DNA from 4 places in the Mesorhizobium sp. U510 genome. Region 2 is predicted to be linked to each of the others. Evidence: predicted binding sites of a transcription regulator. Region 2 holds the regulator's gene; each other region holds the start of a gene.
The links. Region 2 encodes PhoB, which activates phosphate uptake and scavenging genes when phosphate is short. Its sites were predicted from a motif close to TGTCATNNANCTGTCAT; they were not measured.
Positions count from the first base shown of each region.

Region 1 (7,714 bases), 800 kb from region 2:
GGATCCTCGGCTGCATCATCTATCTCCTGATGATGGCGACCGGCTTCATGGGCTATGTGCTGCCATGGGGGCAGATGAGCTTCTGGGGCGCCACCGTCATCACCGGCTTCTTCAGTGCCATTCCGCTGGTCGGCGACTGGATCCAGCAGCTGCTGCTCGGCGGCTTTGCCGTCGACAACCCGACGCTGAACCGCTTCTTCGCGCTGCACTACCTCTTGCCGTTCATGATTGCCGGCGTCGTCGTGCTGCACGTCTGGGCACTGCATGTGGTGGGCCAGTCGAACCCGACCGGCATCGAGGTCAAGTCGAAGACCGACACCGTCGCCTTCACGCCCTACGCGACCATCAAGGACGCGTTCGGCATGATCGTGTTCCTGTTCTTCTTCGCCTATTTCGTCTTCTACCTGCCGAACTATCTCGGCCATCCGGACAATTACACGGTCGCCAACCCGCTGAAGACCCCGGCCCATATCGTTCCGGAATGGTACTTCCTGCCGTTCTACGCGATCCTGCGCGCCATCACCTTCAACATCGGGCCGATCAATTCCAAGCTCGGCGGCGTGCTGTGCATGTTCGGCGCCATCGTCATGCTGTTTCTGGTGCCGTGGCTCGACACCTCCAAGGTGCGCTCGGCGGTCTACCGGCCTTGGTACAAGCTGTTCTTCTGGCTGTTCGTGGCCGATGCCATCCTGCTGGGCTGGCTGGGCTCGCAACCGGCGGAAGGCAGCTATGTGTTCATGGCGCAGATGGCGACGCTGTTCTACTTCGCCTTCTTCCTGGTCGCGCTGCCGGTGCTTGGCCTGATCGAGACGCCGCGCAGGCTGCCGAACTCGATCACCGAGGCGGTGCTCGAAAAGAACAAGGGCGGCAGCGGGCATCCGGCGGGCGCCACGGCCGCGCCAGAGACCAAGGGCTGAGCGGTAGAGAATCTAAGGGGATTTGGCATGAAAAAGATTCTCACCTCGCTGGCGCTGGTCGGCCTTGTGGCTGCCGGCACCGCAGCGTTCGCGGCCGAAGAGGCGCACAATGCGGCGGCACCCACGCATTTCCCGATCAACGAGCCGAAGGAAATGAGCTGGAGCTTCACCGGCCCGTTCGGCACCTATGACAAGGCGCAGCTGCAGCGCGGTCTGAAGGTCTACAAGGAAGTCTGCTCGGCCTGCCATTCGATGAACCTGGTGGCGTTCCGCACGCTGTCGGACCTCGGCTACAACGACGCCCAGATCAAGACGCTGGCCGCCGAATACACCATCCATGACGGCCCCAACGACGCCGGCGACATGTTCGACCGTCCCGGCAAGCCGTCCGACCATTTCCCGGCGCCGTTCGCCAATGAGGAAGCCGCGGCTGCCTCCAATGGTGGCGCCGCCCCGCCCGACATGTCGCTGCTGGCCAAGGCGCGCGGCGTCGAGCGTGGCTTTCCGCAGTTCGTCTTCGATATCTTCACCCAGTATGACGCGGGCGGGCCCGACTACATCCATTCGCTGCTGACCGGCTACGACCAGACGCCGCCTGCCGGAATGGTCATTCCCGAGGGCACGCACTACAACCCGTACTTCATGTCGGGTGTGTCGTTGAAGATGCCCAAGCCGCTCTCCGACGGTCAGGTGACCTATGACGACGGCTCGCCGCAGACCGTCGACCAGTATTCGCGCGACGTATCGGCCTTCCTGACGTGGGCCGCCGAGCCGCACATGGAAGACCGCAAGAAGACGGGCTTCCGCGTGCTGGTGTTCCTGCTGCTCTTCGGCGCGCTGGTCTACCTGACCAAGCGCAAGGTGTGGGAAGGCGTGGCCCACTAAGCCGCGCAACCAACGACCAAAAAGGCGCCGAAAGGCGCCTTTTTGCTTTTCCGGCGACAGGCTGTGTCACATGGCCGTCACCGCCAACAGCGATCCTGCGCCATTCCCAACAAAGGATCGCACCCATGAAGAAATTCGCATCGCTGACTGCCGGTCTGCTGTTGCTGGTCATCGGCTCGGCCGCCCAGGCCGAAGACGCAAAACCCTTCGTCACGAACAAAGACATCGACCTAACGATGATCCTGCCGCCGCCACCGGCAAACGATTCGGCGCAGACCAAGGCCGAACTCGGCGAGGTGCTGACGCTGCAGGTGACGCGCACGCCCGAGATGGCAGCCAGCGCCGTTGCCGACTCCGAGGAGAATGTCTGGCGCTTCGCCAATGTGATGGGGCTGAATTTCAACAAGGAGAAGCTGCCGAAATTCAGCGCCTTCTTCGATCGCGTGGTCGAGACCGAAGGCGCTGTCGTCGATCCGGCCAAGGATGTCTGGAAGCGGCCGCGTCCGCATCAGCTCAGCGATCTCGTCAAGCCGGCGGTCAAGCTGTCGAGCTCCGGCTCGTGGCCGTCCGGCCACGCCACCGTCGGCACCATGATGGGCATCATCCTGGCCGACATGGTTCCGGAGAAGCGCGCCGAGATCATGGCGCGCGCGGCCGAATACGCCCACAACCGTGAGGTTGGCGGTATCCACTATGCGTCCGACGTAGAAATGGGCAAGATTTCCGGCAGCGTCATTGCCGCGGTCCTGCTCAACCGCGACGACTTCAAGGCCGAATATGAAGTGGCCAGGGCAGAGCTTCGTTCCGATCTCGGCATGTAATCTTCGTCAGCAGTCGGCTTCGATGCGAGGGGCGCTTCAGGCGCCCCTTTTCTTCTCACGGCCATGCTCGGCGGCAGTTCAGCAATTAGTCCGTTGGCAGGGCTGCATCGGATTGATATTCGAGGCATCGAAGGGCGGCGAATGTTGGCCCGCCACGGCCTTGGAAATCGATGATGCGACTCAACGACTGTCATAACTTTTCCGATTTCCGCCGCATGGCGCAGCGAAGGCTGCCGGGCCCGATCTTCGACTACATCGATGGCGCGGCCGACGATGAGGTCACCTATCGCCGCAACACCGAAAGCTTCGAGACCTGCGACCTCGTTCCCAACGTGCTGCGCGGGGTGGGCGAGATCGACATGTCGGTGACGGTGATGGGGCAGAAGCTGGCGATGCCGTTCTATTGCTCGCCGACCGCCCTGCAGCGACTGTTCCACCATCAGGGCGAGCGCGCGGTGGCCAAGGCCGCCGCCAAATACGGCACCATGTTCGGTGTCTCTTCGCTTGGCACCGTCAGCCTCGAGGAAGCGCGCGGGATCAGCGCCAGTCCGCAGGTCTACCAGTTCTATTTCCACCGGGATCGCGGCCTCAACCGGGCGATGATGCAGCGGGCGAAGCAAGTTGGCGTCGAGGTGATGATGCTGACCGTCGATAGCATCACCGGGGGCAATCGCGAGCGCGACAAGCGCACCGGCTTTGCCATTCCCTTCAAGCTCAACCTCGCGGGGATGGCGCAGTTCGCGCTCAAGCCGGCTTGGGCGATCAATTATTTCACCCATGAGGGGTTCAAGCTGCCGCAGCTCGACGAGCATGTCGACATGGGCGGCGGCACGATGTCGATCAGCCGCTATTTCACCGAAATGCTCGACCCGTCGATGACCTGGGACGATGTCGCCGAGATGGTCAGGCAGTGGTCGGGGCCGTTCTGCCTCAAGGGCGTCATGTCGGTCGAGGACGCCAAACGCGCCGTCGAGATCGGCTGCAGCGGCATTGTGCTTTCCAATCATGGCGGCCGGCAGCTGGATGGCTCGCGGGCGGCATTCGACCAGTTGGCCGAGATCGTCGATGCCGTCGGCGACCGGATCGACGTCATCATGGATGGCGGCGTGCAGCGCGGCACGCATGTGCTGAAGGCGTTGTCGCTCGGCGCCAAGGCGGTTGGCATCGGCCGTTACTATCTGTTTCCGCTGGCGGCGGCCGGCCAGCCGGGTGTCGAACGGGCGCTTGAACAGATGCGGGTCGAGATCGAACGCGGCATGAAGCTGATGGGCTGCAGTTCGATCGGACAATTGTCGCGCGAGAACCTGCGCTTCCGGTGACCAGCAGAGCATCGGCGCGGACGGTCACTGCACCGGTCCAGGCCAATCCTTTGCCGGACACGCTTGTCTCGGCCGCCACATCGCGCTAGCCGTTGTCGGTCGCGTCGGGCTACGATCTGCCTCCCGCGCGTTTCAAACCTGTCAGCTGGATCATCCGGAGCCGCCTCATGAAACCTTCGCTCGAAGACACGCTGCTGGCCGCGATCCGCACCATCCCGGATTATCCCAAGCCCGGCATCCTGTTTCGCGACATCACGACGCTGCTCGGCAATGCGCGCGCCTTCCGGCGCGCCATCGACGAACTGGTGCATCCCTATGCCGGCCAGAAGGTCGACAAGATCGCCGGTATCGAGGCGCGCGGCTTTATCCTGGGTGGCGCCGTCGCTCACCAGCTTTCAGCCGGCTTCGTGCCGATCCGCAAGAAGGGCAAGCTGCCTTTCGAGACGGTGCGCGTCGCCTACAGCCTGGAATACGGGCTGGACGAAATGGAGATGCACAAGGACGGCATTTCCCCTGGCGAAAAGGTGATCCTGGTCGACGACCTGATCGCCACTGGCGGCACCGCGGAAGCGGCGGTGAAGCTGCTGCGCCAGATCGGCGCCGATATCCTGGCTGCCTGCTTCGTCATTGACCTGCCGGACCTCGGCGGTCGCGCCAAGCTCGAGGCGCTTGGCGTGCCGGTAAGGACGCTGATCGGGTTCGAGGGGCATTGAGGCAGCAAAATACTGCACGGAGACAAGTACGGGGTCGAGCTTGATGTCCGCGGCCTGCCGGGTCCCCGCTGCTTCGCAGCGTCCCCGCGTTCGTCAGCCTTTCATCGTGCCACTGGCACGATGAATTCGCTTACGCGAACCGGCTACTCACCCACCTTCACCAGCACGGCGCTTTCAAACTCCAGCACCTTATCGCCGGTCGAATCGAACGCTTCCGCGCGCAGCGACAGCATTCGCCAGCCGGGGCGCGAGGCGATGGCGCGATGGGACAGCGCGGTGCGGCTGAAGGTGATGGTCTCGCCGGCATGGACCGGCTTCAGCCACTTAAGGTTCTTGAAACCGGGCGAGGGGCCGAATTCCGGGACCGGGCCGGGGCCGTTCCAGCTGGCCCCCTCGGCATCCATGCTCGCTTCGAGGTTGAGCTTCATCCAGGTGGCGGAGGTGTGCCAGCCGGAGGCGCAGAGCCCGCCGAGCACGCTCTTCCTGGCAGCCTCCTCGTCGATATGGAAGATCTGCGGGTCGTATTTGCGGGCGAACGCCTTGATCGCCTCGGGTTCGAATGTGTGCGAGCCCAGCGTCACCGTGGTGCCGATGCGGAAGAATTCATCCAAGGTCATGCCTGATACCCCGCGGCATCGCGCGTCAGGAACATGACGGAATTCTCAAGCTCGAAGACGCTTTCGCCGCGCTGGTTGACCAGCTCGCTGCGCATGGTGATGAAGCCCAGTTGCGGTTTCGATCGCGACAGGCGTTTGGCCAGGACAACCAAATTGCCTCTGAGCGTATCGCCGGCCAAGACCGGTTTCTTCCACTTGACCTGGTCGACGCCGGGCGCGCCCTGGCAGGTGGAGTCCAGGAGGAAGGCATCGCACAACATGCGCATGAACATGGCGCAGGTGTGCCAGCCCGAAGCCGAGAGGCCGCCGAGGATGCTGGCCTTGCCGGCTTCCTCGTCGAGATGCATCGGCTGGGCATCGAATTCACTGGCGAACTCGATGATCTCGGCCGCGCTCACCTGTTTCGTGCCGAGGTCGAACGAGGCGCCCTCGACGAAATCCTCATAGGCCCATGTCTTTGCGGTCATGTCGGCAATCCGGCTAAATCCCAAGGATCGGGCAACCCGGATGCAGGCCGGCAGCGATTTGGTCAAGTCCTTTCTGGTGAGCCAGGCCGAGGGCGCGGCTGCCCGTCGCGGCGCTCAGAGCCAGCCTCGGCGGCGGAAATACCAGAAGGGCAGGATCGCCGACAGGATCATCAGGCCGATGGCGAAGGGATAGCCAAGCTCCCATTTCAGCTCGGGAATAACGTCGAAGTTCATGCCGTAGATCGAGGCGACCAGTGTCGGCGGCAGGAAGATGACGGCGGCGACCGAGAAGATCTTGATGATGGCGTTCTGCTCGATCGAGATCATGCCGAGCGTGGCGTCGAGCAGGAAGGAGATCTTCTGCGACAGGAAGGTGGCGTGGTCGGCGAGCGACAGCACGTCGCGCGACAGGGTCTTGATGCGGGCGCGGACATCCTTGCTCATCTTGGTCTGGGTCGCGACATGGGCGAGGAAGCCGGCAAGGCGCTGCAGCGAGATCAGGCTGTCGCGCACGGACGAGGCGATGTCTTCCTTGCGGCCGATGGCCTTCAAGAGCTCCTGGAAGTCGCGGTTGCGCTTCGACACCTTGGTCGAGCGTGCCTCGAAAATGTCGCGCGAAATCGCCTCGATGTCGCGGCCGGCGCGTTCGAGGATGTCGGCGAGACGGTCGACGATCGCCTCCAGCAGGCCGATCAGGATGGTGTCGCCACTGGTGCAGCCGGTCGCCACTTTCTCGGCGCGCAGCGGGAAGGTCTTGAAGGCCTTCGGCTCATGGTAGCGAATGGTGATCAGCCTTTTGCCGGCAAGCGCGAAGGTGACCGGCGACATCAGGGGATCGTCGACCTCGGTCTGGGCAGGCAAAGTGGCGGTCATGAAGTAGGCGCCATCCTCGATGTAGAGACGGCTGGAAATCTCGATCTCCTCCATCTCCTCGCGGGTCGGGATGGCGACGCCGAGCCAGCTCTCGATGGTGGCTTCTTCTTCCTTGGTCGGACTGATCAGGTCGGCCCAGACGACCCTGTCGCCATCGGCCAGCAGGTTGTCGACGACGCGCAAGCGATCATTGTCCACGACAAATGCCTTGATCATCGCCAGATCTCCCCTGCGAAGGTTCGGATTGCGCGTCGTGTCGGATTGCACGGCTCTTCGTCGTGTGCGCGACCGTGTGGCAGCCGCTTAGACCCGTGCCATGACAAAATCAAGACAAGCCCTGGAGCCGGGCCGGGATCGGGTGCTCAGAAGAACTCGTCGAGCAGCCGATACCAGGAAAGCTTCGCCGGCTCGGTTTCCGGCGGCCCGTACCGTTGGAGAAGAGGCACTATCCAGGCCTCTGCGAGATTGTAGCGGATGCTCCGGCAGGCGAGCGCCAGATCCTGGTGGCGATCCGCCAGGCGTCAGGTATTGAACTTGAACAGCATGATGTCGCCGTCCTGGACGACATATTCCTTGCCTTCGTCGCGCGCCTTGCCGGCTTCCTTGGCCGCCACTTCGCCGCCCAGCGTGACGAAGTCGTTATAGGCGATGGTCTGGGCGCGGATGAAGCCGCGTTCGAAATCGGTGTGGATGACGCCGGCCGCCTGCGGGGCCTTGTCGCCCTTGTGGATGGTCCAGGCGCGCGTCTCCTTCGGCCCGACGGTGAAATAGGTGATGAGATGCAAAAGCTCATAACCGGCGCGGATGACCTTGTTGAGCCCCGGCTCGTCGAGGCCGAGCGAGGACAGGAATTCCATCTCTTCCTCGTCGGAGAGCTGGGCGACTTCGGCCTCGATCGCGGCCGAGATCACCACGGTGCCGGCGCCTTGCGCGGCGGCCATCTTTTCCACGGCCCTTGTGTGCTCGTTGCCGGTCGCGGCATCGGCCTCGGCGACATTGCAGACATAGAGCACGGGGTGCGAGGTCAGCAGGTTCAGACCCTGCAGGATGCGCAAATCGTCGGCGGAAATACCCTTGAGCAGGATGCGGGTCGGCTTGCCGG
Region 1 covers NZ_CP180532.1:6,423,703-6,431,416, reverse strand. The annotation lists gene ACLGL5_RS33270 (cytochrome b) at 1-917, shown strand, start outside; gene ACLGL5_RS33265 (cytochrome c1) at 945-1,802, shown strand; gene ACLGL5_RS33260 (acid phosphatase) at 1,928-2,623, shown strand; gene ACLGL5_RS33255 (alpha-hydroxy acid oxidase) at 2,797-3,942, shown strand; gene ACLGL5_RS33250 (adenine phosphoribosyltransferase) at 4,110-4,655, shown strand; gene ACLGL5_RS33245 (MaoC family dehydratase) at 4,799-5,272, opposite strand; gene ACLGL5_RS33240 (MaoC family dehydratase) at 5,269-5,739, opposite strand; gene corA (magnesium/cobalt transporter CorA) at 5,854-6,828, opposite strand; gene ychF (redox-regulated ATPase YchF) at 7,134-7,714, opposite strand, start outside.
Region 1: ACLGL5_RS33260 (acid phosphatase) is a predicted target of PhoB. The motif match lies at 1,867-1,883, and genes of this name have one in related genera.

Region 2 (7,714 bases):
CACCATGCCCGACTGCAATGACTGCATCAGAAGCGCGCCCAGCATGGCGCCCATCACGGTGCCGGAACCGCCGGCGAGCGACGTGCCGCCGATTACGGCGGCGGCGATGACCAGAAGCTCGTCCAGCGTGCCCAGCGCATTGGTCGACGCGTTGAGCCGGGCCGACGAGATCGCCGCGCTGACCGCCGCCAGCACGCCCATGATCATGAACACCTTCATGGTCACCCAGCGGGTGTTGATGCCGGCAAGTTCGGCCGCCTCCGGATTGCCGCCAATAGCGAAGACGTAGCGGCCGAAACGCGTGCGCTTGGTGATGAAGGTCATGATGATGCCCACGGCCACCGCCATCAGCACCGGTATGGCAATGCCATGCGCGATGTACAGCCCGCCTTCGGGAACGGTAATGCCGTTCTGCTGGGCATACTGGCGCACGATGCCGATCGGCCATGGATAGGAATTGGCGATCCAGACGGCGCCAAGGATAGCGGCGCAGGCAACCACGCCAAGCAAGGTCTCGGCCCAGACAGGGCGCAGCGGAAAGTGGAACCGCTTGCGCTGCGACCTGCCGTTGAGCAGCATGAAGGCGACCGCCACGCAGGCGACGACACCGACGATCCAGCTGGCGGTGGCGCCGATCGAGCCGCGTGGTCCGCCGCCCATCAGCTGGAAAGTCGTGTCGAGCGGCGCGACCGTGCGCCCGCTGGTAATCAGCCATGCCATGCCGCGCCAGACCAGCAGGCCGCCCAGCGTCACGATGAAGGCCGGAACCTCCATATAGGCGATGATGAAGCCCTGGAACGCGCCGATCAGGAGACCAAGCGCCACGCCAGCCGCCAGCGCGATGATCCAGAGCCAGGGGTTTCCAAGCTGGAAACCGACGACGCGGATGAGGAATTCAGCCTGCGCCACGCCCATGATCATGCCGATCACGCCTTCGACGGATCCAACCGAGAGGTCGATGTTGCGCATGACGATGACCAGCACCATGCCGGTCGCCATGATCGCGACCGACGAGGTTTGCACCGACAGGTTCCACAGATTGCGCGGTGTCAGGAAAAGCCCGCCCGACAGGATATGGATGCCGACCCAGATGACCAGCAGTGCACCGACCATGCCGAGCATGCGCGTATCGAGTTCGGTAGCCTTGAGGAACCGTCCGACGGCGCTGAGTTCGGATGCACGCGCCTTGTCCGCTGTAGTGCTGCCGACCGGTTGATTAGAGGTCGTGTCGGTCATGCTATCCTCCCACCGGTTTACCGTCTGGCGCGGGTACCGAACATGGATGCTATTTGCTTTCCGCGGTCATTTGAAGCGGGAAGCCCCTTGAGAAACGCCGCGGCTTTTGGGCCGCGGCGTCGATATCGAACGGTATTGCGCCGTTTTAGTTGCAGGCGGCGACGCTGCCGGCGGCGACGCCCGCGCAGACTTCGTCCTTCTTGATCCAGCCGGCGTCGATGACGACGTTGAGATTGTCCTTGGTGATGGCCACCGGGGTCAGGAACAGCGACTTGACGGTGTTGCCGCCGGGCGTCGTGAAGTCCTTCACACCGGCGATGTCGGTCATCTTCTTGCCGTCGGCCAGCTGCGAGGCGATCTCGGCGGCGTTCTTGCCGAGTTCGCGCGCGTCCTTCCACACCGACACGGTCTGGGTGCCAAGCGCGATGCGGTTCAGCGCGGCATGGTCGCCGTCCTGACCCGAAACCGGCACGGTGCCGGCAAGACCCTGCGCCGTCAGCGCCGCGACGACGCCGCCGGCGGTGCCGTCATTGGCCGCGACGACCGCGTCGACCTTGTTGTCGTTGGCGGTCAGGAACTGCTCCATGTTCTTCTGGGCGTTGGCGGGCAGCCAGCCATCTGTATAGGCCTCGCCGACATTCTTGATCTTGCCGCTGTCGATGGCAGCCTTGAGCACTTCCATCGAGCCCGCGAACAGGAAGTCGGCGTTCGGATCGGCGCCCGAGCCCTTGATGAAGACATAGTTGCCTTCCGGCTTGGCCTTGAACACCGCGCTGGCCTGCAAGCGGCCGACTTCCTTGTTGTCGAAGGTCAGGTAGAAGACGTCCTTGTTCTCGATCAGCCGGTCATAGCCGACGACCGGAATGCCTTCGTCCAGCGCCTTCTGCACGGCCGGGCCGATGGCCGAGGCATCCTGGGCCAGGATGATCAGCGAATTGGCGCCCTGCGAGATCAGGCTCTCGACATCGGTAAGCTGCTTGCCGGGATTGGATTGCGCATCGGCGGAAATATACTTGTCGCCGGCGGCCTCGATCGCCTTCTTCATGGCGGCCTCGTCGGTCTTCCAGCGCTCTTCCTGGAAGTTGGACCACGAAACGCCGATGACCTTGTCCTTCGCCTGCGCGACCGACGCAAGCGTCAGCGACATGGCGACACCCGCCAGGATGGCGGCTGTGAATCTCTTCATGATATTCCTCCCTGCGCCGCGTATGGCGCGACCAACTGGCCCTAAGGCCGGCACAGAGGCCCTATTTTTTCGAGCCTCGAAAAAACACTGATCCAACACCGGAACGCTGTCAACAACGATTCTGATGGATTTTGATGTCCCTCTGAATTTTTTTCGAGCTTCGCAATAAATAAATGACAGCACAGGCCGCTTCTGCCAGTATTTGACCGTATCGCCGGCAGCGTTCGAGGGAGGACCGGAAGAACCGCGGCGACCGGGAGGATGTGAAAAAACATGTCGGTCGGAATCCGCCACGACGATCTGCGCCGGCGCAACCGCGCCATGGTGATCGCGGCCGTGCGCCGGGCCGGCCGGCCCTCGCGCACCGAGATCGCAGCGACCACCGGCCTCAGCCATTCGACCATATCGGCGATTTCCTCCGACCTGATCGGTGAAGGCATCCTGGCCGAGGGCAAGCCGAGCGAGGCCGGCGCGCTGAAACGCGGCAGGCCGCAGGTCGGCCTCGGCCTCAATCCGGAGGCCGCGGCTGTGATGACCGTGGTGCTGTCGCTGAATTTCCTGTCGGTCGCAGTCATCGACTATGCCGGCCAGGTGATATCGGAGGAACAGCGCCGGCTGGACACGCTGACCATGTCGCGCGAGGCGCTGATCGGCGAGTGCGTGGCCATAGTGCGGCGGCGCCTCGAGGATCCCGACATCGACGTACGCAGCGTCGCCCGCATCGCGCTGGCGATCCAGGGCATCACCGACACCGAGGCCCGGGCGATGCTGTGGTCGCCGATCACACCGCAGACCGACATCGCCTTCGCAGACATACTCGAAGCAGAGTTCGGTATCCCCGCCACCATGGAAAACGACTGCAACATGATGGCGGTGGCGCTGCGCTGGCGCGATCCCGAGCGCTACCGCGACGACTTCATCGCCATCCTGCTTTCGCACGGCATCGGCATGGGGCTGGTGCTGAAGGGCGAGCTGTTCACTGGCACCCATTCCTCAGGCGGCGAATTCGGCCACATGATCCACCGGCCGGGCGGCGCGCTCTGCCGCTGCGGGCGGCGCGGCTGTGTCGAGGCCTATGCCGGCAATTACGCCATCTGGCGCAACGCCAGGCAGCTCAGCGAGGACACCGAGCCGGTGGCCGATGTCAGCGACGCGCAGATGCGGGCGCTGGCCGCGACGGCACGGGAACGGGACGGGCCCGAGCGCGAAGCCTACCGCAAGGCCGGGGAGGCACTCGGCTACGGCCTCGGCAGCCTGTTTGCGCTGATCGATCCCGCGCCCGTCGCCATGGTCGGCGTCAGCGCCGCTGCCTTCGACCTGATCGAGCCGGCATTGCGCGAGGCCATCGCCCAGACCGCCGGCGGCCAGCACTCGAAATCGATCTCCTTCGACACCGAGCCGAACGAACTGCCGCTGATCCGCGAAGGCTGTGCCATGCGCGCGCTGACCTTCGTCGACCAGGAGATTTTCGCGCCCGGCGTGCAAACGAAAGCAGGCCCTGCCGCGAAGAAAAACGTCGCCTGAGTCAGTTCGTGCTCAATCCTCGCGGATCGCGTAGCCCGCCCCACGGATGGTGCGGATGACATCCGGCATGCGGCCATTGTTGACCGCCTTGCGCAACCGGCCGACATGCACGTCCACGGTGCGCTCGTCGATGTAGATCGTCTCGCCCCAGACATTGTCGAGCAGTTGGCTGCGCGAGAACACGCGCCCGGGGTGCCGCATCATGAATTCGAGCAGGCGGAATTCGGTCGGCCCGAGCCGGATCTCGCTCTTCTTGCGGTAGACCCGGTGCGATTCACGGTCGAGCACGATATCGCCGACCTTGAGCACGCTGGACAGCACTTCCGGCTTGGCGCGGCGCAGCAGCGCCTTGACGCGGGCCATGAATTCCGGCGTCGAGAACGGCTTGACCAGATAGTCGTCGGCGCCGGTGGAGAGCCCACGTACACGGTCGCTTTCCTCGCCCCGGGCGGTCAGCATGATGATCGGCAGCCGCTCGGTCTCGGGCCGCATTCGCAGGCGCCGGCAGAGTTCGATGCCGGACACCGCCGGCACCATCCAGTCGAGCACAAGGAGGTCGGGCACGTTCTCCTGCAGGCGGATTTCGGCTTCGTCGCCGCGGGTCACCACCTCGACCTGGTAACCCTCCGATTCCAGATTGTAGCGGAGGAGCACGCCGAGCGGCTCCTCGTCCTCCACCACCATGATGCGTGGTGCGATCATCGATTGATTACCCCTGCGCTCAGGCCGCCGGCGCCGACATCGCCGTCTCGTCCTGTTTTGGACGATTGGCGGGCAGTTGCGTGCCGGTCAGGACATAGTACGCATTCTCGGCGATGTTGGTCACATGGTCGCCGATGCGTTCGAGATTCTTGGCGCAAAACAACAGATGCGTGCAAGCCGTGATGTTGCGCGGGTCTTCCATCATATAGGTCAGCAATTCGCGGAAGACGGAGGTGTATTTGACGTCGATGCGCTCGTCGTCGGCGCGCAGCTTCGCCAGTGCCGCGGCATCGCGCGCCGCATACTCCTCGATCACACCCTGCACCTGGATCAACACCAGCTGCGCCATGGCGTCGATGGAATGCGACAGGTCGCGCGGCGTGGCGCTGAGGCCGACAGTGCCGACGCGCTTGGCGATGTTCTTGGCAAGGTCGCCGATGCGTTCGAGGTCGCCGGCCATGCGGATCGAGCCGACGACATGGCGCAGGTCGTCGGCCATCGGCTGGCGCTTGGCGATCAGCGTGATGGCGCGGTCGTCGAGTTCGCGCTGGCGCGCATCCATGATGGCGTCGTCGGAGACGACGCGCTGAGCGAGAGCATTGTCGGAGTTCAGCAGTGCCTTGGTGGCGCCGCCGACCATCGAGCCGGCGAGATCGCCCATGTCGCTGATCAGCCTGCTGATCTGTCCGAGATCCTCGTCGAAGGCTGCGACTGTGTGTTCGGCCATGATCCTGGTCCTCGTATGCGTGCGATCAGCCGAAGCGGCCGGTGATGTAGTCTTGCGTGCGCTTCTCGCGAGGCGACGTGAAGATCTTCTCGGTGCGGTCGAACTCGACCAGTTCGCCCAGATACATGAAGGCGGTCTGCTTCGAGACGCGCGCCGCCTGCTGCATGTTGTGGGTGACGATGACGATCGTGTAGTCGGCCTGCAACTCGTCGATCAGCTCCTCGATCTTGGCGGTCGACAGCGGGTCAAGCGCCGAGGCCGGCTCGTCGAGCAGGATCACCTCCGGCTTCACCGCCACGGTGCGGGCGATGCACAGCCGCTGCTGCTGGCCGCCCGACAGGCTGAGGCCGCTGGCATTGAGCTTGTCCTTGACCTCGGTCCACAGCGCCGCGCGCTTGAGCGCCTGCTCGACACGGCCGTCCATCTCGGCCTTGCTGATCTTCTCGTAGAGCCTGACGCCGAAAGCGATGTTCTCGTAGATCGACATCGGGAACGGCGTCGGCTTCTGGAACACCATGCCGATCTTGGTGCGCAGCAGGTTGAGATCCTGCGAACGGTCGAGGATGTTCTGGCCGTCGAGCAGCACCTGGCCCTCGGCGGTCTGCTTGGGATAAAGCTCGTAGATGCGGTTGAAGACGCGCAGCAGCGTCGACTTTCCGCAACCCGACGGGCCGATGAAGGCGGTGACGCTGCGCTCGGGCAGCGACAGCGTGATATCCTTCAGCGCCTTCGACTGGCCGTAGTAGAAGTTGAGGTTCTTGACCTCGATCTTGGCCTTGGTCACCGCCTCGGCGGCGATCGTCATGTCTGGAGACAACATCTGGCTCATTTGTCCTCTCTGCGTCCGGTCAGGCTGCGCGCAAAGATGCTGAGCGCGAGAACCGTCAATGTGATTATGAGTGCACCGGTCCAGGCCAGCTGCTGCCATTCCTCATAGGGGCTGAGAGCGAACTGGAAGATGGTGACAGGCAGGCTGGCCATCGGCGCGTTGAGATTGCTCGACCAGAACTGGTTGTTCAGCGCCGTGAAAAGAAGCGGTGCGGTCTCGCCGGAGATGCGGGCGATGGCCAGCAATATGCCGGTGACGATGCCCGAAAGCGCGGCGCGATAGGCAACCGAGCGGATGACCACCCAGCGCGGCGCGCCGATCGCGGTGCCGGCTTCGCGCAAGGCGTTGGGCACCAGGTTGAGCATGTCCTCGGTGGTGCGCACGACGACGGGGATGACCAGGATGGCGAGTGCTACGGCACCGGCGATCGCCGAGAAATGCCCCATCGGCCGCACCATAAGCTCATAGACGAACAGGCCGATGATGATCGACGGCGCCGACAGCAGGATGTCGTTGATGAAGCGCACCACCGTGGTGAGCTTCGAGAAGCGGCCATATTCGGCCATATAGGTACCGGCCAGCACGCCGATCGGCGTGCCGACGATGATGCCGATGATGGTCATCACGATGCTGCCGTAGATGGCGTTGAGCAGGCCGCCGGCGTCGCCGGGCGGCGGCGTCATTTCCGTGAAGACCGAGAGGGAGACGCCGGCCAGGCCCTTGTAGAGCAAGGCGCCAAGGATCAGCGCCAGCCAGGCAAGGCCGATGCCGGCAGAGATGACGCACAGCGTCATCATCACGCCATTCTTGCGCTTGCGGCTTTGGTGAAGCGATGCGGCTGTCGACATCGGTCAGGCTCCCGTGCGGGCGTCGATGCGCATCAGCATGTAGCGGGCGATGGCAAGGATCAGGAAGGTGATAACGAACAGGATAAGGCCGAGCGCGACCAGCGAGGAGGTGTAGAGATCGCCGACCGCTTCGGTGAATTCGTTGGCGATGGTCGCCGAGATGGTCGTTGCCGGCGCAAACAGCGACGTCGAGATGCGGTGCGCGTTGCCGATGACGAAGGTCACCGCCATCGTTTCACCGAGCGCGCGGCCGAGAGCGAGCATGATGCCGCCCATGATGCCGATGCGAGTGTAGGGAATGACGACCCGGCGCGTGACCTCCCAGGTCGTGCAGCCGATGCCATAGGCCGATTCCTTGAGCACCGACGGCACCGTATCGAAGACGTCCTTGGTGATCGAGGTGATGAACGGCAGGATCATGATGGCCAGGATCATCGCCGAGGTCAGCAGGCCGATGCCATAAGGTGGGCCCGCGAACAGGCCGTTGAGGCCGGGAATGCCGTGGAACACGCTGATGATGAAGGGCTGCACCGTCGTCTGCAGGAACGGCGCCAGCACGAACAGGCCCCAGATGCCGTAGATGATCGAAGGGATGCCGGCCAGCAGTTCAACCGCCATGCCGATCGGACGCCGCAGCGGGCGTGGGCAAAGCTCGGTGAGGA
Region 2 covers NZ_CP180532.1:241,515-249,228, forward strand. The annotation lists gene ACLGL5_RS02980 (sugar ABC transporter permease) at 1-1,236, opposite strand, end outside; gene xylF (D-xylose ABC transporter substrate-binding protein) at 1,382-2,422, opposite strand; gene ACLGL5_RS02990 (ROK family protein) at 2,696-3,946, shown strand; gene phoB (phosphate regulon transcriptional regulator PhoB) at 3,959-4,648, opposite strand; gene phoU (phosphate signaling complex protein PhoU) at 4,668-5,375, opposite strand; gene pstB (phosphate ABC transporter ATP-binding protein PstB) at 5,401-6,204, opposite strand; gene pstA (phosphate ABC transporter permease PstA) at 6,201-7,052, opposite strand; gene pstC (phosphate ABC transporter permease subunit PstC) at 7,056-7,714, opposite strand, start outside.

Region 3 (7,714 bases), 3.4 Mb from region 2:
CCCTCGGGAGGCGTTGTCGCCGGCATGTCGCCGCTCAAGGCGGGTTCATCGGCGATACGCTGCAGAGCCTGCTCAACCGTCAGCCCTTCAGGAATGGTCAGCGAGTACATCACCGACTTGCCGCTTTTCAAAAGCTCCATGATGTCGCGCATGGATGCCCGGGGCTTGATTTCGTATTCGCCGGCCTTGAGCGCGGAATCGTTGCCGAAAGCACGCACGCCAAGGCGGAAGACGCGGGCGTCGCTGATCAGTCCACGGCGCTCAAGCTGGTCGGCGATGTCCTGGACGCCGGTGTTCGGCTTGACCAGGAAGGTGTCGCCATTGGCCGATGGACCGGGTTCAGTGAATTCCTGCTTGCCGAAGTAAAGTGCCGCGCCCGCGGCCAGAACCATCAGCATCACCAGGGAGATGACGAAGTTCATGAACACCACGACCTGGCTGCGCGAAGCGCGCGAGCGCTTCGGCGGCGGCGTTCCGGCTTCCGGCCGCAAGGCCTCGCTGGCTGTCTTCGGCACGATCGGTCCGGTATTGTTCGCCGGCCGTTGCCCGACTTCTCCATTGCCCGCCGGATTTGTGGTCATCTCGCCCTACCGTTTGATCTCTCAACGAATCCCCTGCGGCAGAGTAGGGGCGAATATGGCAAAATTGACGACATGCCGAAGCATCGCCCGGCAGCCGGACGATCAGCCATTGTAGCGCTGGAACACAAGCGAAGCGTTTGTACCGCCGAAGCCGAAGGAATTGGAGAGCGCCACGTCGATCTGGCGGGAGCGAGGCTTGTTCGGCACCAGGTCGATCGCGGTTTCGCGCTCCGGGTTGTCGAGATTGATGGTCGCGGGCGCGACATTGTCCCTGATCGCAAGGATCGAAAAGATCGCTTCGGCGGCACCCGCCGCTCCCAGGAGATGGCCGATCGACGACTTGGTCGACGACATCGAAATCTTCGACGCGGCATTACCGACAAGCCGCTCGACTGCGCCGAGTTCGATCGTGTCGGCCATGGTCGAGGTGCCATGCGCGTTGATGTAGTCGACATCGGCGGGCGCAAGCCTGGCCCGGTTCAGCGCCGCGGTCATGCAACGGAAAGCGCCATCGCCGTCTTCAGCCGGTGCGGTGATGTGATAGGCATCGCCGGTGAGGCCGTAGCCGGTCACCTCGGCATAGATCTTGGCGCCACGCGCCTTGGCATGCTCGAGTTCTTCCAGCACCACAACGCCGGCGCCCTCGCCCATGACGAAGCCGTCGCGGTCACGGTCATAGGGACGCGATGCCGTTTGCGGCGTGTCATTTCGCTCGGTCGACAGCGCCCGGCAAGCAGCGAAACCGGCGATTGACAGCCTTGTCACCGGCGCCTCGGCACCGCCGGCGACCATGACGTCGGCATCGCCCCACATGATCAGGCGGGCCGCATCGCCAATGGCGTGCGCACCGGTCGAGCAGGCCGTGACCACGGCATGGTTCGGGCCTTTCAGCCCGTGCCGGATCGAAACCTGGCCGGAGACGAGATTGATGATCTGGCCGGGGATGAAGAAGGGGCTGATGCGGCGCGGACCGCGCTCCTTGAGGATTATCGCGTTCTCGGCAATGCCCTCGATGCCGCCGATGCCGGAACCGATGAGCACGCCTGTGGCGCATTGTTCTTCGTGGGTCTTGGGCTCCCAGCCGGAGTCCTTCAGCGCTTCGTCGGCGGCCGCAATCCCGTACAGGATGAAGTCGCCGATCTTGCGCAATTCCTTCGGCTCGAGCACGGCCTCGGGATTGAAGGTGGCATTGCTGCCGTCACCACGCGGAATGACGTGGGCGATCTTGCAGGCAAGATCCTCCACCTCGAACTCGGTGATGCGCTTGGCCGCGCTGCGGCCGGTCAGAAGTTCCTTCCAGCTGTGCTCGAAGCCCATGCCGAATGGCGACAACAACCCAAGGCCCGTGACGACGACACGCCTCATCGCAGGTCCTCCCCAGTGATGACTGCGGAAAGCGTCAGGCCGAAGCCTTGTCGATGTACTTCACCGCATCGCCGACGGTCAGGATGGTCTCGGCTGCGTCATCGGGAATTTCCACGCCGAACTCTTCTTCGAACGCCATGACGAGTTCGACCGTGTCGAGGCTGTCAGCGCCCAGATCATCGATGAAGCTCGCCTGCTCCGTCACTTTGTCGGCATCGACGCCAAGGTGCTCGATGACGATCTTCTTGACGCGCTCTGCGGTGTCACTCATTTGGGGCATCCTCGTCTTTTGTTTGTCTGTCTTCGTTAGCGGGCAGAATGCCGCTAATCAAGCTGAAAGATGGTCCTGCCGGAAACGCAACGGCCACGAACCGGTTTTTGCCCGAACCGCCGGGTTGCGGGCCGCATTACACGAAAAATGGCTGAGGTCCAAGGTGAAATGGTCTCTTTTCACAGGCCCGCCATATCCGTCAAATCATGGCCATGCCGCCATTGACATGGATGGTCTGGCCGGTGACGTAGGCGGCTTCGTTGGAGGCGAGGTAGGCGACGGCGGACGCCACTTCAGCACCCGTGCCCATGCGGCGCGTCGGTATCGCCGCCATGATCGCCTCTTTCTGCTTGTCGTTGAGCTTGTCGGTCATGGCCGATTCGATGAAGCCCGGAGCAACGCAGTTGACGGTGATGTTACGGGTAGCGATCTCCTGCGCCAGCGATTTGGAGAAGCCGATCATGCCGGCCTTTGAGGCGCAATAGTTGGCCTGGCCGGGATTGCCTGTCACGCCGACCACGGAGGTGATGTTGATGATGCGGCCATGGCGGCGGCGCATCATCGGATGGGTGAGTTCGCGCGTCAGCCGGAAAACGGCAGTCAGGTTGACCTCGAGCACTGAGTCCCAATCGGCGTCCGACATGCGCACGAACAGGCCGTCCTTGGTGATGCCGGCATTGTTGACCAGTATGTCGACGCCTTCGAGTTCGGCCTCCGCCTTCTGGCCGAGCGCCTTGACTTCGTCGCGGTTCGACAGATTGGCCGGAAACAGCTTGACCCGGTCGCCGAGTTCGCCTGCCAAGGCCTCCAGTTTCTCGATGCGGGTGCCGTGCAGGCCGACAATGGCGCCTTGCGCATGCAGCACGCGGGCAATCGCCTCACCGATGCCTCCGGATGCGCCGGTGACGAGCGCCTTGCGGCCGGTCAGTTCGAACATTTTCGTCTCCTGATCTGAGAAAACACCCTTCACACGGGTGGGGTCAAATCGCCAGTGGATTATGCGAATGTGGCCAGGGCGGCCTCGACATCGGCCGGCGTGCCGACGGCAGATGTCGCGATGTCGCGGTTGATGCGCCGTGCCAGGCCCGACAGCACCTTGCCGGCGCCGATCTCGTAAAGCGTGGTGACGCCGTTGGCGCCGAACCATTCTACCGTTTCGCGCCAGCGCACGCGGCCGGTGATCTGCTCGACCAGGCGCCGGGCGATCTCTTCGGGATCGCTGGTCGGGGTCACCGTGACGTTGGACAGCACAGGCACCGCCGGCGCATGCTTCGTCACACCGGCGAGCGCGTCGCGCATGATATTGGCCGCCGGCGCCATCAGCGCCGAATGGAAGGGTGCCGAGACCTGCAGCATCAGCGCCCGCTTGGCGCCCTTTTCGGTGCACAATTTGGCGGCCAGTTCGACTGCGGCCTTGGCGCCGGAAATGACCAGCTGGCCGCCGCCATTGTCGTTGGCGATCTGGCAGACCTTGCCGGAGCCTTGCGCAGCCTCGGTGCAAGTGGCTTCGACATCCGCCTGCTCCAGTCCGATGATGGCCGCCATGGCGCCTTCGCCGGCCGGCACAGCCGCCTGCATGGCATTGCCGCGAATGCGCAGCAACCGAGCCGCATCGGCGACGGAAACGAAACCGGCGGCGGCAAGGGCCGAATATTCGCCCAGCGAATGGCCGGCGACATAGGCGACCTTGTCCTTCAACGAGAAACCGCGCGCTTCCAGCGCCCTGATCGCCGCCAGCGAAACCGCCATCAGCGCCGGCTGCGCGTTGGCCGTCAGCGTCAAGGTCTCTTCCGGACCTTCCCATATCAGCTTCGACAGGTTTTCGCCGAGCGCGTCGTCGACTTCCTGGAAGACCCTGCGCGCCTCGGGAAAGGCGTCGGCGAGATCCTTGCCCATGCCGACAGCCTGGCTGCCTTGTCCCGGAAAGGTGAATGCGACGGCCATGCGTGGCTCCCGAAGACTGGTTTTACTTGACCTGATAACACGAATTTTCCCTGCCTGTGGCGCAAGGCAGGCCGCCAAGTCAAGCCCGGTTCAACCCGGCCCCAGTTCCGAACCGTACGCCGAGTGCCTGTTCCGAAAGGGCTTTTTGGCGATCACTCCTGATGAAAACCGCTCACGAATCGTTCGCTGGCTCTTCTTATTTCCGCCACAGGCGCTAGCTTTGCGTGACAATTATATGACAATCGCGTGACTTGGGTTGTCGCCGGGTGGGAAGTTAAAGTGGCAAAGAGTTCAAAACGCGCCAGCAAAGCTGCGCCTCAATTCCTGGAAGACGATCCGTCCACCGGCTATTTGCCGGGCCGGAGATGGCCGGTCGTCCGTTACGGGCTGATAAGCCTGGCGATCTCCGCCATCCTGGTGTTCGCCATCGAATTGATCGTGCGCGGTGACGTCGCCGGCACCGTTTTATTCTTCCTGCAGCCGCTCAAGCCGGGCTGGACCACCATCGTCGTGTTCGCGCTGATCCTCATCGGTCTCGACGCCGTTCTGGGACGCAGCCATCAGAGCCTGATGATCGTCGGGCCCTTGACGCTGGCGCTGGCCTTTGTCGGCCATCAGAAATCGCATTATCTCGGCGATCCGCTCTACCCGACTGACTTTCTCTACGCTCGCCAGATCTTCGCGCTGCTGCCGCTTCTGGTGCGTGACCGGCCGATGACCGCGCTCGCCATGGTCGCCGGCATCATCGCCGGCCTGTCGCTGCTCGTCTATGGCTGGCGGCTGTGGCGCCGCAAGGTTCCAGCGCTCAGCCACAAGGGCCGCCTTGCCCGGCTGACGCTGGCGGTGCCGCTGCTCGCCTTCTTCGTCTCGATCATGGACTATGCCACCTTCTCCTGGACCAGGGATCGGCTGCAGATCATCCCGATCATGTGGGACCAGAAGGAAAACTACGCCTCCAACGGCTTTGCGCTCGCCTTCGCGCTCAACGTGCCGATGGCGCATGTCTCGGCACCGCCGGGCTATACGGACAAGGCGATCAAGGCGATCGACCGGCCGCAGACGACGGCCTCGGTGCCCGATGAAAAGCCCGACATCATTATCGTCATGAGCGAATCCTTCTGGGATCCGACCAGGCTGCCCGGCGTCACCATCACGCCGGATCCCATTCCCACCGTGCGGGCATTGCGTTCCGGTTCGATGTTCTCGCCTGAATTCGGCGGCATGACCGCCAACATCGAATTCGAGGCGCTGACCGGCTTTTCCAACGCTTTCCTGCCGGCTGGCAGCATCCCCTACCAGCAATATGTGCGCACGCCGACGCCTTCCATGGCGACCTTCCTGAAAAGCGAGGGCTACAGCGCGCGTGCCATACATCCCGGCACCAACTGGTTCTGGAACCGTGGCGCGGTGTACGCCGATTTCGGCTTCAACGATTTCAAGTCGGAAGAGACGCTGCCGCCCATGGAAAAGCGCGGTCCGCTGGCATCCGACGCGGCGATGACGGACGAGATCATCCGCGAAGCCGACGCCAGCAACGACCCGGTGTTCTTCTTCGCGGTCAGCCTGCAAAACCATGGCCCCTATGAACCGAACCGCTATTACAACCCGACCCACGCGGTTCAGGCGCCGATCAGCCAGTGGGCGCGCGACTCGCTGTTGAGCTATGCGGAGGGTTCAGCCGACGCGGACCGGGGCCTTGAACGGCTGATCGAATGGGCCAAGAAGCGGGAGCGGCCGACGATTGTCGCCTTCTTCGGCGACCATCTGCCGCCGCTCGGGCCGGTCTATGTCGAGACCGGCTTCCTCAAGGACAATGTCGCGCCGCGCAAGGAGCCGACGCCGCAGGCCGCCCTTGACCATCACGAAACGCCACTGATCATCTGGTCGAACCGGTCCGGTCCGGTCGCGAACCTCGGCACGGTGAGCCCGGCATTCCTGCCCTATCATATCCTGACTGCCGCCGGCATCACCCATCCCTACTATACGGGCTTCCTGGGCGAGATGCGGGAGCGCTACCGCGTCGTCGACCGCAACCTGCTTCTGACCCCGGCCGGCGAGGCCACGCCCGACTGGTCGCGCCAGAAGGAGATCGACCCGGCGATCCGCGATTTCCGGCTCATCCAGTACGACATGATGTTCGGCAAGCGCCACGCGGCGCCCGACTTCTTCCCCGAGACGGTCGACAAGGGTGTCGCCCACACGAGTTGATCAGCCGACCCATCGGGTTCAGCCTGGACCTGGCGGAGCGAACACTCAATTCGTCAGTTGCAGCCTTGAGAACTTGTTGGCGATCTGCTGGAAAACGTCCGGCAGCTTGGCCGGGTCGTTGACGGCATAGTAGCCGCTCGGGTCCGAGGCACACGCACTGTAAAGCGCGCGGTTGGCGGCAGTGTCGGATTGCAGCACCATGGTGTAGATTTGCACGCCCTCGTTCTTCAATTGCGTGCAGACGCTTTTGGTCCAGCCGTCGACATTGCGCGCCGCGGCGGCCTGGTCGTCCGATCCGAAACGGCCACCCGCCAGATAACCATAGGATGTGTAATCGGACTTCGTCGGCTGTTCGCTGGCGCCATAGACGACGTTCTCGCCGTCGGTGAGCAACAGCACGATCTTGCTGATGCCGCTTGTCTTCCACGGCGCTGCATCGGTGTAGGGCGCGGCGGGCGACAGCACCCGCATGCCCCACGACAGGCCTTCGGAGACATTGGTTCCCGAACCGTTCCACTCGGTCATCTCGCTTGCTGCCTTGCGCAGCTTGTCGAAATCGTCGGTCAGGGGGACGATGGGTGTCGGGCAAGCGCGGTTCGGGCCGACGGTGATGGCGGAACCCGTCTCGGTGATGAGCTCCTTGGTCGGCGCAACGTATTTGGCCACCTTTTCCTTGGCACCCTTGTCGCCCGGTGGCACAGGGTCGGCCAGACTGCTGAGATCGATACCGAGACGGTTGCCTTTCAGTTTGGCGACCTTGGTGTTGTCGCTGACGTCGTCGAGATAGGAATTGTTGTAGTATTTGGCCGCATTGCCATAGGAGCTAGATGGCTTTTGGGCACCTTCCGGATCGTCCGGCGCAAAATACGGAACGAACAGCGTGTCGGGCTTGTCCGGGTCGGGTGGGGTATCGGAAATGTTATAAGCGCCCGGGCGCGCCTCGACACAGCCCTTCCATCCGGTGCCGTTCCATCCGGCCGCGGTCCATCCGGTGTCCTTGAGTTGCTTGAAAAGCGCCATATGATTGGGACGCTTGCCGTCGATGACGGGGAAATTGACGCCGTTGGTGGAAGACTTGCCGTCCATGTCGATCCAGGACGGGTCGAATTCATCGCCATTGACGTTGACGGCCGTGACGAACGGAACCAGGGAGGCGCGAATCTGGCGCGTCGGCGATTTTGTCGCCTCGAGTGTGTCCAGCAGGGACTTCGTTGCCGTCCTCAACGCCGTCATGCGGGCACCGGCCATCGAGCCGGTATTGTCCAGCACCAGCACGACTTCGAGCTGATTGTTCGATTCGACCGCCGAGGCATCGACGGCGATGTGTCTGTTCCGGCCGAACAGG
Region 3 covers NZ_CP180532.1:3,690,242-3,697,955, reverse strand. The annotation lists gene mltG (endolytic transglycosylase MltG) at 1-581, opposite strand, end outside; gene fabF (beta-ketoacyl-ACP synthase II) at 684-1,946, opposite strand; gene ACLGL5_RS19280 (acyl carrier protein) at 1,981-2,217, opposite strand; gene fabG (3-oxoacyl-[acyl-carrier-protein] reductase) at 2,417-3,154, opposite strand; gene fabD (ACP S-malonyltransferase) at 3,214-4,161, opposite strand; gene ACLGL5_RS19265 (LTA synthase family protein) at 4,441-6,369, shown strand; gene ACLGL5_RS19260 (pilus assembly protein) at 6,415-7,714, opposite strand, start outside.
Region 3: ACLGL5_RS19265 (LTA synthase family protein) is a predicted target of PhoB. The motif match lies at 4,386-4,402, and genes of this name have one in related genera.

Region 4 (7,714 bases), 1.8 Mb from region 2:
CGAGCAGCCGGGCTTGAACCGATACATCGAGGCCGCCCGTCGGTTCGTCCATAAAGACGAGGCGCGGCTTGGTAACGAGAATTCTGGCAATTTGCAGACGTTGCTGCATGCCACCGGAAAACGTTTTCGGTCGATGATCTGTGCGCAGCAGGTCAATCTCAACCTTGGCAAGCCAATCCTGAGCTTCTTCTCGTATGCGACCATAGTGGCGTGCACCGACTGCCATTGGCCGCTCCCCTATATTGCCACCAGCGGTGACTTCCATTCTAAGGCCATCTCGCGGGTTTTGGTGGACGAGTCCCCAGTCCGTCCGCATCAGCTTCCGGCGTTCCGGCTCCGATAAGGTCAAAATGTCCGTCGGTCCTTTATGATTAAGATCGTAAATGACGGAACCCTGATCAGGCATCAAACGTCCCGACAGGCAGCTGAGCAACGTCGACTTTCCGGATCCGGATTCCCCGACGATCGCGATGATTTCCCGTGGAAAGAGATCGAACGAAAGGTCCCGGCAGCCTACCGTCTTTCCATACATTTTCGTGAGCTGCCGGACGGAAAGCAGCGGCTGGCGGCGGGCGGGCTGGAACTGAGCCGCTGCTCTCATCGTGATTCCGATCCCGTTGCGATTTTCGAGAGTAAGAGCAATTCGATGTCGGCGGGATCGCCACGATCCGGTCCAAGGTGACCATGGTTCCGGCGAGTAGTGCAGTAGTCGGTGTCCGAGCAAACGAACATCCGACGACCCTTGTCACTCATCACGATCTCATCGAGATAACTGTCAGTCGCCCCACAAAGGGAGCAGCATTGCCTCCATCGCTGCACACGAAACGGATGGTCTTCGAAATCGAGGCTCTGCACCTGTGTGTAGGGGGGGACGGCGTAAATCCGCTTTTCACGGCCCGCGCCGAAAAGCTGAATGGCTGGATTGTTCGCTATCTTCGGGTTGTCAAATTTGGGAATAGGTGAAGGCGACATCAAATATCGCCCGTTTGTCATAACTGGATAGCTGTTGGTCGTCGCAATATGACCAAAGCGCGCGATATCTTCGTAAAGTTCGACACTCATCAGACCATATTCTGCATAAGCATGCATCTTACGGGTTTCGGAGTCCCTCGGTTCCAGCCGGCGCAACGGTTCGGGCGACGGCACTTGGTAGACGATAATTTGTCCCTCCTTGAGAGGCGTTTCGGGCACCCGATGACGCGTCTGAATGATTGTGGCAGCCTCGGTTATTTCGGTCGTAGCGATGCCGGCCACACGCTTGAAAAAACGCCGGATGGAGACAGCATTGGTTGCGTCGTCCGCGCCCTGGTCAATCACCTTCAGCGTGTCGTTTGGTCCAATGACACTGGCTGTGACTTGAATGCCGCCGGTCCCCCACCCGTAGGCCAGCGGCATTTCGCGGCTGCCAAATGGAACCTGAAGGCCTGGAACGGCCATGGACTTCAAAATGCATCGCCGGATCATCCTTTTGGACTGTTCGTCCAGATACGCAAAATTGTAGGGTTGGCGGAAGCTGCGGCCGGCTGCGTTGCCATGAGGTCCCGTCATTCCGCGGCCTCCTTGCTTGAAAGGCGGCGGTTATGCTCCTCCCGCAACTGTCTTAGGAATTGCAGGTCGCCCTGGAAATCGACATAGTGAGGCAAAGTGAGATGCGAGACGAAACCGGCCGCCTCGAGATTGTCAGTATGGGACAGAACGAACTCTTCATCCTGAACAGGGTATTTTGCTTCCTCGCCGTATTCCCGACAGCGCAACGATCGGTCAACGATTGCCATTGCCATCGCCTTGCGCTCACTCTTTCCAAATGAGAGACCATATCCGCGGGTGAAGCGCGCAGGCTCGTCTTCCGAGCCCCCGAAGAAATCCAGCATCTGGCATTCCGTGACGATGATGTCGCCAATAGAAACAGAAAAGCCCAATTCCTCGGGTAGGATTTCTATCGTAACGTCCCCAACCCTTGTTTCCCCCACGTAGGGATGGGCAGCGCCATAGCCACGCAGCGCTGAATACGCCAAACCCACGACAAATCCCTCATCGCCACGGGCTAGATTTTGCAAGCGCTGATCGCGACCGGCGGGCATGGCAAGAGGATCTCGGGTGAGATCGAAAACCGGTGACTGGTCGGGTTCCGGCAACTCGGCTTCAATCAGGTCTTCGTCGGAAATGCTGTCGAAGGCACGCGGAAAAGTTGGATCCAGCGGATCATCCGCGACCTTCGCTTTCGGCTTATCGCAATCAACAATATCGAGGTGATCAAAATCAAGCAGCCTATGTGTGTACTCATAGGTCGAACCGAGTATCTGCCCTCCGGGAATGTCCTTGAAGGTAGCTGAGACACGTCGCTGAATGGCCATCCGGGCTGTATCGAGCGCGTTTGACACTGCCAAGCGCGGTAGAGTTGTGCGAAACGCCCGGAGAAGGAAGATCGCCTCAACGGCGTCGCCTTGGGCTTGTTTCAATGCCAATGCCGCAAGCTCTCTATCGTAGACAGAGCCCTCACACATCACTCGGTCGACGGCAAGACCGAACTGCTCGGCAATCTGCCGGACCGTGAGTTCGGGAACTGCTGGGTCTCCCCGCCGATCCTCCGCAACCAAACCATGTGAGTTGAGGATAGCCTCCTCCCCACCTTTTACGGCAACATAGGCCATCTAGATCTCCCCGGAGATGCTGCGAGGAAGAGCGATGATTGCATTTCCGGACGTAAAGAGAACATCGACTCCACTCGGATAAAGCTCATGATTGAGCTTCCAGTCCTTCCAAAACCAGGATGCAAGCCCATCAACGTCCACCGAAACTTCGCGCTGGATGCCCGGTCCACGCCACCGAACGGGCGGACCGCCGTTTAAAGATGGCACCTGGATAACAATCGTCGTCGAGGCCTGAGGCTCCAATTCTGTTCCGGGATTGAACTCGGCCAAGCGCGGCATCGTTATCGGATTGGCCACAATGGCAAATGTCGACCTTTCAACGCTGTCCACAAACGGCACCCCGCAGTGAAACCCAAGGCACTTGCGAACCGAAGGTAGATTCGACCGGGGATCGAGCCAGACTGGTGTTTCGCAATCCGCAAGCGTGAGGCAGACGGCGGCAGTCGCCGGATCAAGGGGACCGACTGCTGCGGTGGCAGAGACCAGCGTTTGCGGCCTGCCGACATATGCATACGCATCTAACACACGGCGGAATGTGTCCTGGCTATCGAAGACAGGATTTGCGAATCCGGGCTCAAGCCCGGCAGTATCCAAAACGCTTATCATTCCGGACTCATGCCTCGAGCCATTGCGAAAAAGTGGACCTTAGTCGAAGCCGCTTTGCGGCTCTTGATCTCACGGCGGGCGGATTGCGCGATTCCAAATTCGGTAACGAAACGAAGTACACCGCTCGCACTGTCATCTGTTCCCTGCAACAGCGCATCGAAAACTGCCGCCAGTTGTGCATGACGCTGGTCGCGCCCGAGGACGAAGGCGAAGCCCGTCATGCCATCGGCCAACCTAACGGCACATCGGGTCATCGTGACTTCACCAAGGTTGAATAGGGCCCCCGTACCCCCGGCGCGTGCGCGCACAAGCACGAGGCCGGTTTCCGGTCGGCGAAGCCAATCAAATTGCGGCTGGATGGCCAGGTTGTCCCAGGCCCGCTCAAGTTCATCGCACCGGGCTCGCGCGAGAACCGCCATCCATCGTTGCCGCTTTTCAACTTCAATCCGCACCGGTGTTCGCCGCTTCGATTAAACGCCCGGCTCAGGTCCGGGCTCATCAGGGTGTTGGGCATTGATGCCTAGATATCTAGGTATCTCCCGGATAGACATAGTTCCTTTTTGCAACGATTTGATGACAGGGCATCGGCCCATCAAGTATTATTGCGATCCCGACTGGCAGAGGGCCGCCTGATCCGCCAGAGGTGGTCTCGGCGAATAAGCCGCCGTGTTCACACGCGACTTTTCGTGCTTATTCGTTCGTTTCAATAAGATATTCGTACCGGTCGCTTCGTATGACGCTGAAAGCGTATTTGATCGGTAAGCCATCCGGCGTTACGTCGACATTGGTCTCAAAAAGTACCGGGCTGGACGAAGATATTCGCAGAAGCTGCGCTTCTTGCGGGCTAGGTCTTCGGGCCGTGATCCGTGTCCATTTCCGCTTATATTCCGCGATGCCGCAGCGCTTCAAGGCGGCAGTGGGAGAGTTCATTCCCTCGAATGCGGTGGCGAGGCCAGGAACGCGCGCTGCCGGATAGTAGCTCGTTCCGGTCGCCAAAGGCCAATCATTGATGAATGAGGTCGACCTGACCTCGGTAACCAGTGCTGAGGGAGCGATGTTCAAATGACTTGCAATATCAGGTTCGACAGAAGTTTCGTTGATCGACAGTATCTCCCGCTTCACGGACTTGTTCTGACCAAGGAGCTTATAAGTGAACCTGGGATCGCTGTTCAGTTTGTGTGAAACGAAATCATCAGCAACAAAGGTTCCGACACCATGCCGAACTCGCAAGGCGCCTTCAGATTCCAAAGCCTTGATGGCATTGCGCACGGTATGCCGATTGACGCCAAATCGGTCTGCCAAGACAAAATCGCCAGGCAGGCGGCCATCCTGGAAGGCTCCCGCATCAATATCATTGAGTAGAGCGGACCGAACCAGTTCCCAACGCTTCATTGATCACCATTTTCTTTTCGATTCGAATCAATATCGTCTCCTGGAGCGATATAACTCCGTGTATTATCGGAAAAGCGGGCAATCGGAAAATGTATCGCCGGGCAGTCCAAGGACGCATGAAAGCGTTGGAGTTAAGCGCGTCGCTTCAGCCCCTTCCGCGACCTCATTCGGAACAGCCGGCCCGGAAATAATGCAAACACGATCATCCGCAGCAGAGCCAGGTCGAAAACCATGGGTAGATTTGTATTTCGGACAGCCGACCGGTTGGTCTGCCGGATGGTCTGCCGGAGTCTCTTCGAAATCACATTCTGGCGGCGCCGTGAAAGTGGCAATTCTGTTGCGGAGTTCAATTGGTAGATGATCGCCATTCCAGGCCTCTGCGCCATACTGGAGCAATTTCTTGGCTACCTCTCGGCGGTCCATATCGCTTTCAACCAAAACGTGCAGCGTCGCACCTTCGGACTGCCACACCTTTCCCGGAATGATCAGGTCCGGCAAGATTGATGTTTTGATGTTACGGTGGCCATGATCGCTGACGATCGCAATCGTGTAATCATCACGCCGACCTGCCCGGCGCAGACTATCCAAACAACGACCAACGAGAGAATCCGCGAAAGCGATCGCGAAATGAGCTTCGTCGCTCCCATAGCCGAAGTCATGCTGGAAGGCGTCCGTGGCATTGATCTCCGTAATGAGAAGATCAGGTGCCTCTTCTGACTCGAGCAGGCTGGCGGCCGCGGCGATCGTAAGCTGGTCACCGATAAGCGTCCTGGTAATGCTGGATACGCCGTCCGGTCCGCTGTATTCAGGTACATAAGAGGGCAGCGGGATGGCCCCCAGTCGGCCGCGTGGATCCTTTATCTTCAGCAGTGACGGCGTACTCCCATCGCTGGGGATCTTGATGAAGCCCGGGCCACGCAGCCAGCAAGGTGGAACATAGATGGACGTATCTTCCGGCTTAATGAGGGCGTGCCCGATGCAAGCCACGTCGAGGCCGGCACGCGAGGCAAGGGTCGCAATCGTCGGAACGAGGAGGTGTTCTGCTTCAGCTGCAACAAAGGCGCCGTCACTCAGGATGCGATTGCCAAAGATACCATGTATCTCGGCTCCGACACCTGTGAGTATGGAAGCCCGACCCGGCATGGAGGTCGCTGGTACCGCAGAGCGCATGCGGCGGACGAGATACCCATCGGCTGCCAGTGACGATAAGTTTGGCAGACGGTTGGCATGTTCTTGGAAATAGTCGGCGCTCACGCCATCGATCATTATGAGAAGAAGTTTTCGATGCGTCATTGCAATCTAGCTCACTCAAAGAGAGATTAACGTTTTATACATGCTATCCAGTGGCCTGCGCCGACTTGCCGAAGATCTGGCGTGACCTTGGCACATTCTGCGCTGGCAATTGAGCACCTCGTTCTAAAGACGCAGCCTGATGGAGGTGTAACAGCGCTCGGAACTTCGCCTTTCAGAACTACCCGTGCTCGGCGAAGACTTGGATGGGGAACGGGAAGCGCTGAAACCAGGGCTTCGGTATAAGGATGAGCGGGCGCATTTCGAAATATTTCGGCCGGTGCGATTTCCACAACCTTACCGAGATACATTACGATTACCCGATCTGCTATATGGCTAACCACTCGCAGATCATGCGAGATGAACAGGATCGTAAGAGCATGCCTTTCCTTCAGATCAAGAAGTAGATTAACGATCTGAGCCTGGACCGAAACATCGAGCGCCGATACGGGCTCATCGGCGACGACGAAATCCGGCTCGGTGGCCAGGGCCCTGGCGATGGCAATCCTTTGGCGTTGCCCCCCACTAAAAGCGTGAGGGTGACGCGAGCCGTGGGCCGGGGATATTCCGACTTGAGATAAGAGTTCGGCGATCCGTACCTGCCGCGCCTGCGTTGTCAGATGAGCTTTGTAGATTGACAGCGGGTCACCAACAATTTCCGCCACAGTCATGCGCGGGTTGAGGCTGCTATACGGGTCCTGGAACACCATCTGCATTTGCCGCCGAAAAGAATACATCTCTTTGGACGACAGAGCTGTCAGATCGGTCCCTTTAAATCGGATCCGACCGGAACTCGGCGTGACAAGCCGCAGCAAGCTCCGACCTAATGTCGTCTTGCCTGAGCCGGATTCGCCGACCACGCCCACGATTTCGCCAGGAGCAATGCAAAACGATATTCCATCGACGGCTTTTATGGATCGTTTCAACCTGAACGGTGAGATGTTGCGGAGTGGCAGATGGACGCGAAGGCTGTCAACTTCAAGCAAGGGCTTGCCACCATTGGTGATCGGGACTGCACCGGTTTCGGGCGTTTCAATATCGCCAATATGAGCATTCATAGGACAGCCTCCGGCTCCCCAGCGGCCTCCACGATTTGACGCCAATGCATGCAACGCACACTGTGCCCGCGGACTGTTTCGAGGTCCGGTGGGCGGTAGGCGCAATCAGCGGCTGCATGGCAGCATCGTGGGCGAAAGGAGCAGCCAATTGACAGGTTTGCGAGGTCCGGAGGATCGCCGGGCACGGCAGAAAGCCGCCGGGAAGATCCGTCTCCGGAGTGGAGGCCCGGCCGCGCTTTTAGTAGACCGCGAGTGTAGGGCATCCACGGATCGTCGAATATCTGCATGACATCGCCTTCTTCGACAATTCGGCCGGCGTACATCACCAGAACCCGGTCAGCGATCTCGGCGACGACGCTGAGGTCATGCGTGATGAACAGCAGTGCCATGCCAGTGTCCGCCTGCAACTCGTGAAGGAGGCCGAGAATTTGCGATTGAACTGTCGCGTCGAGCGCTGTGGTCGGTTCATCGGCGATGAGTAACTTAGGGCGACACGAGAGTGCGATCGCGATCATTGCTCTTTGTCGCATGCCACCGGACAGCTGGTGCGGGTAATCGTCCAGGCGGCGTTGAGCGTCGGGAATACCGACGCGATCAAGCATTGCCTTTGCTTGCCGGCGCGCCTCACGAGCACTGCACTGTTTATGGGTTCGAAGAACCTCCGCGATCTGCTCGCCTATGGTGCAGACGGGATTAAGCGCCGCCGCGGGTTCTTGA
Region 4 covers NZ_CP180532.1:2,027,608-2,035,321, reverse strand. The annotation lists gene phnK (phosphonate C-P lyase system protein PhnK) at 1-601, opposite strand, end outside; gene ACLGL5_RS11705 (alpha-D-ribose 1-methylphosphonate 5-phosphate C-P-lyase PhnJ) at 598-1,548, opposite strand; gene ACLGL5_RS11700 (carbon-phosphorus lyase complex subunit) at 1,545-2,651, opposite strand; gene phnH (phosphonate C-P lyase system protein PhnH) at 2,652-3,257, opposite strand; gene phnG (phosphonate C-P lyase system protein PhnG) at 3,254-3,709, opposite strand; gene phnF (phosphonate metabolism transcriptional regulator PhnF) at 3,948-4,649, opposite strand; gene ACLGL5_RS11680 (alkaline phosphatase family protein) at 4,713-5,915, opposite strand; gene ACLGL5_RS11675 (ABC transporter ATP-binding protein) at 5,969-6,997, opposite strand; gene ACLGL5_RS11670 (ABC transporter ATP-binding protein) at 6,994-7,714, opposite strand, start outside.
Region 4: phnG (phosphonate C-P lyase system protein PhnG) is a predicted target of PhoB. The motif match lies at 3,820-3,836, and genes of this name have one in related genera.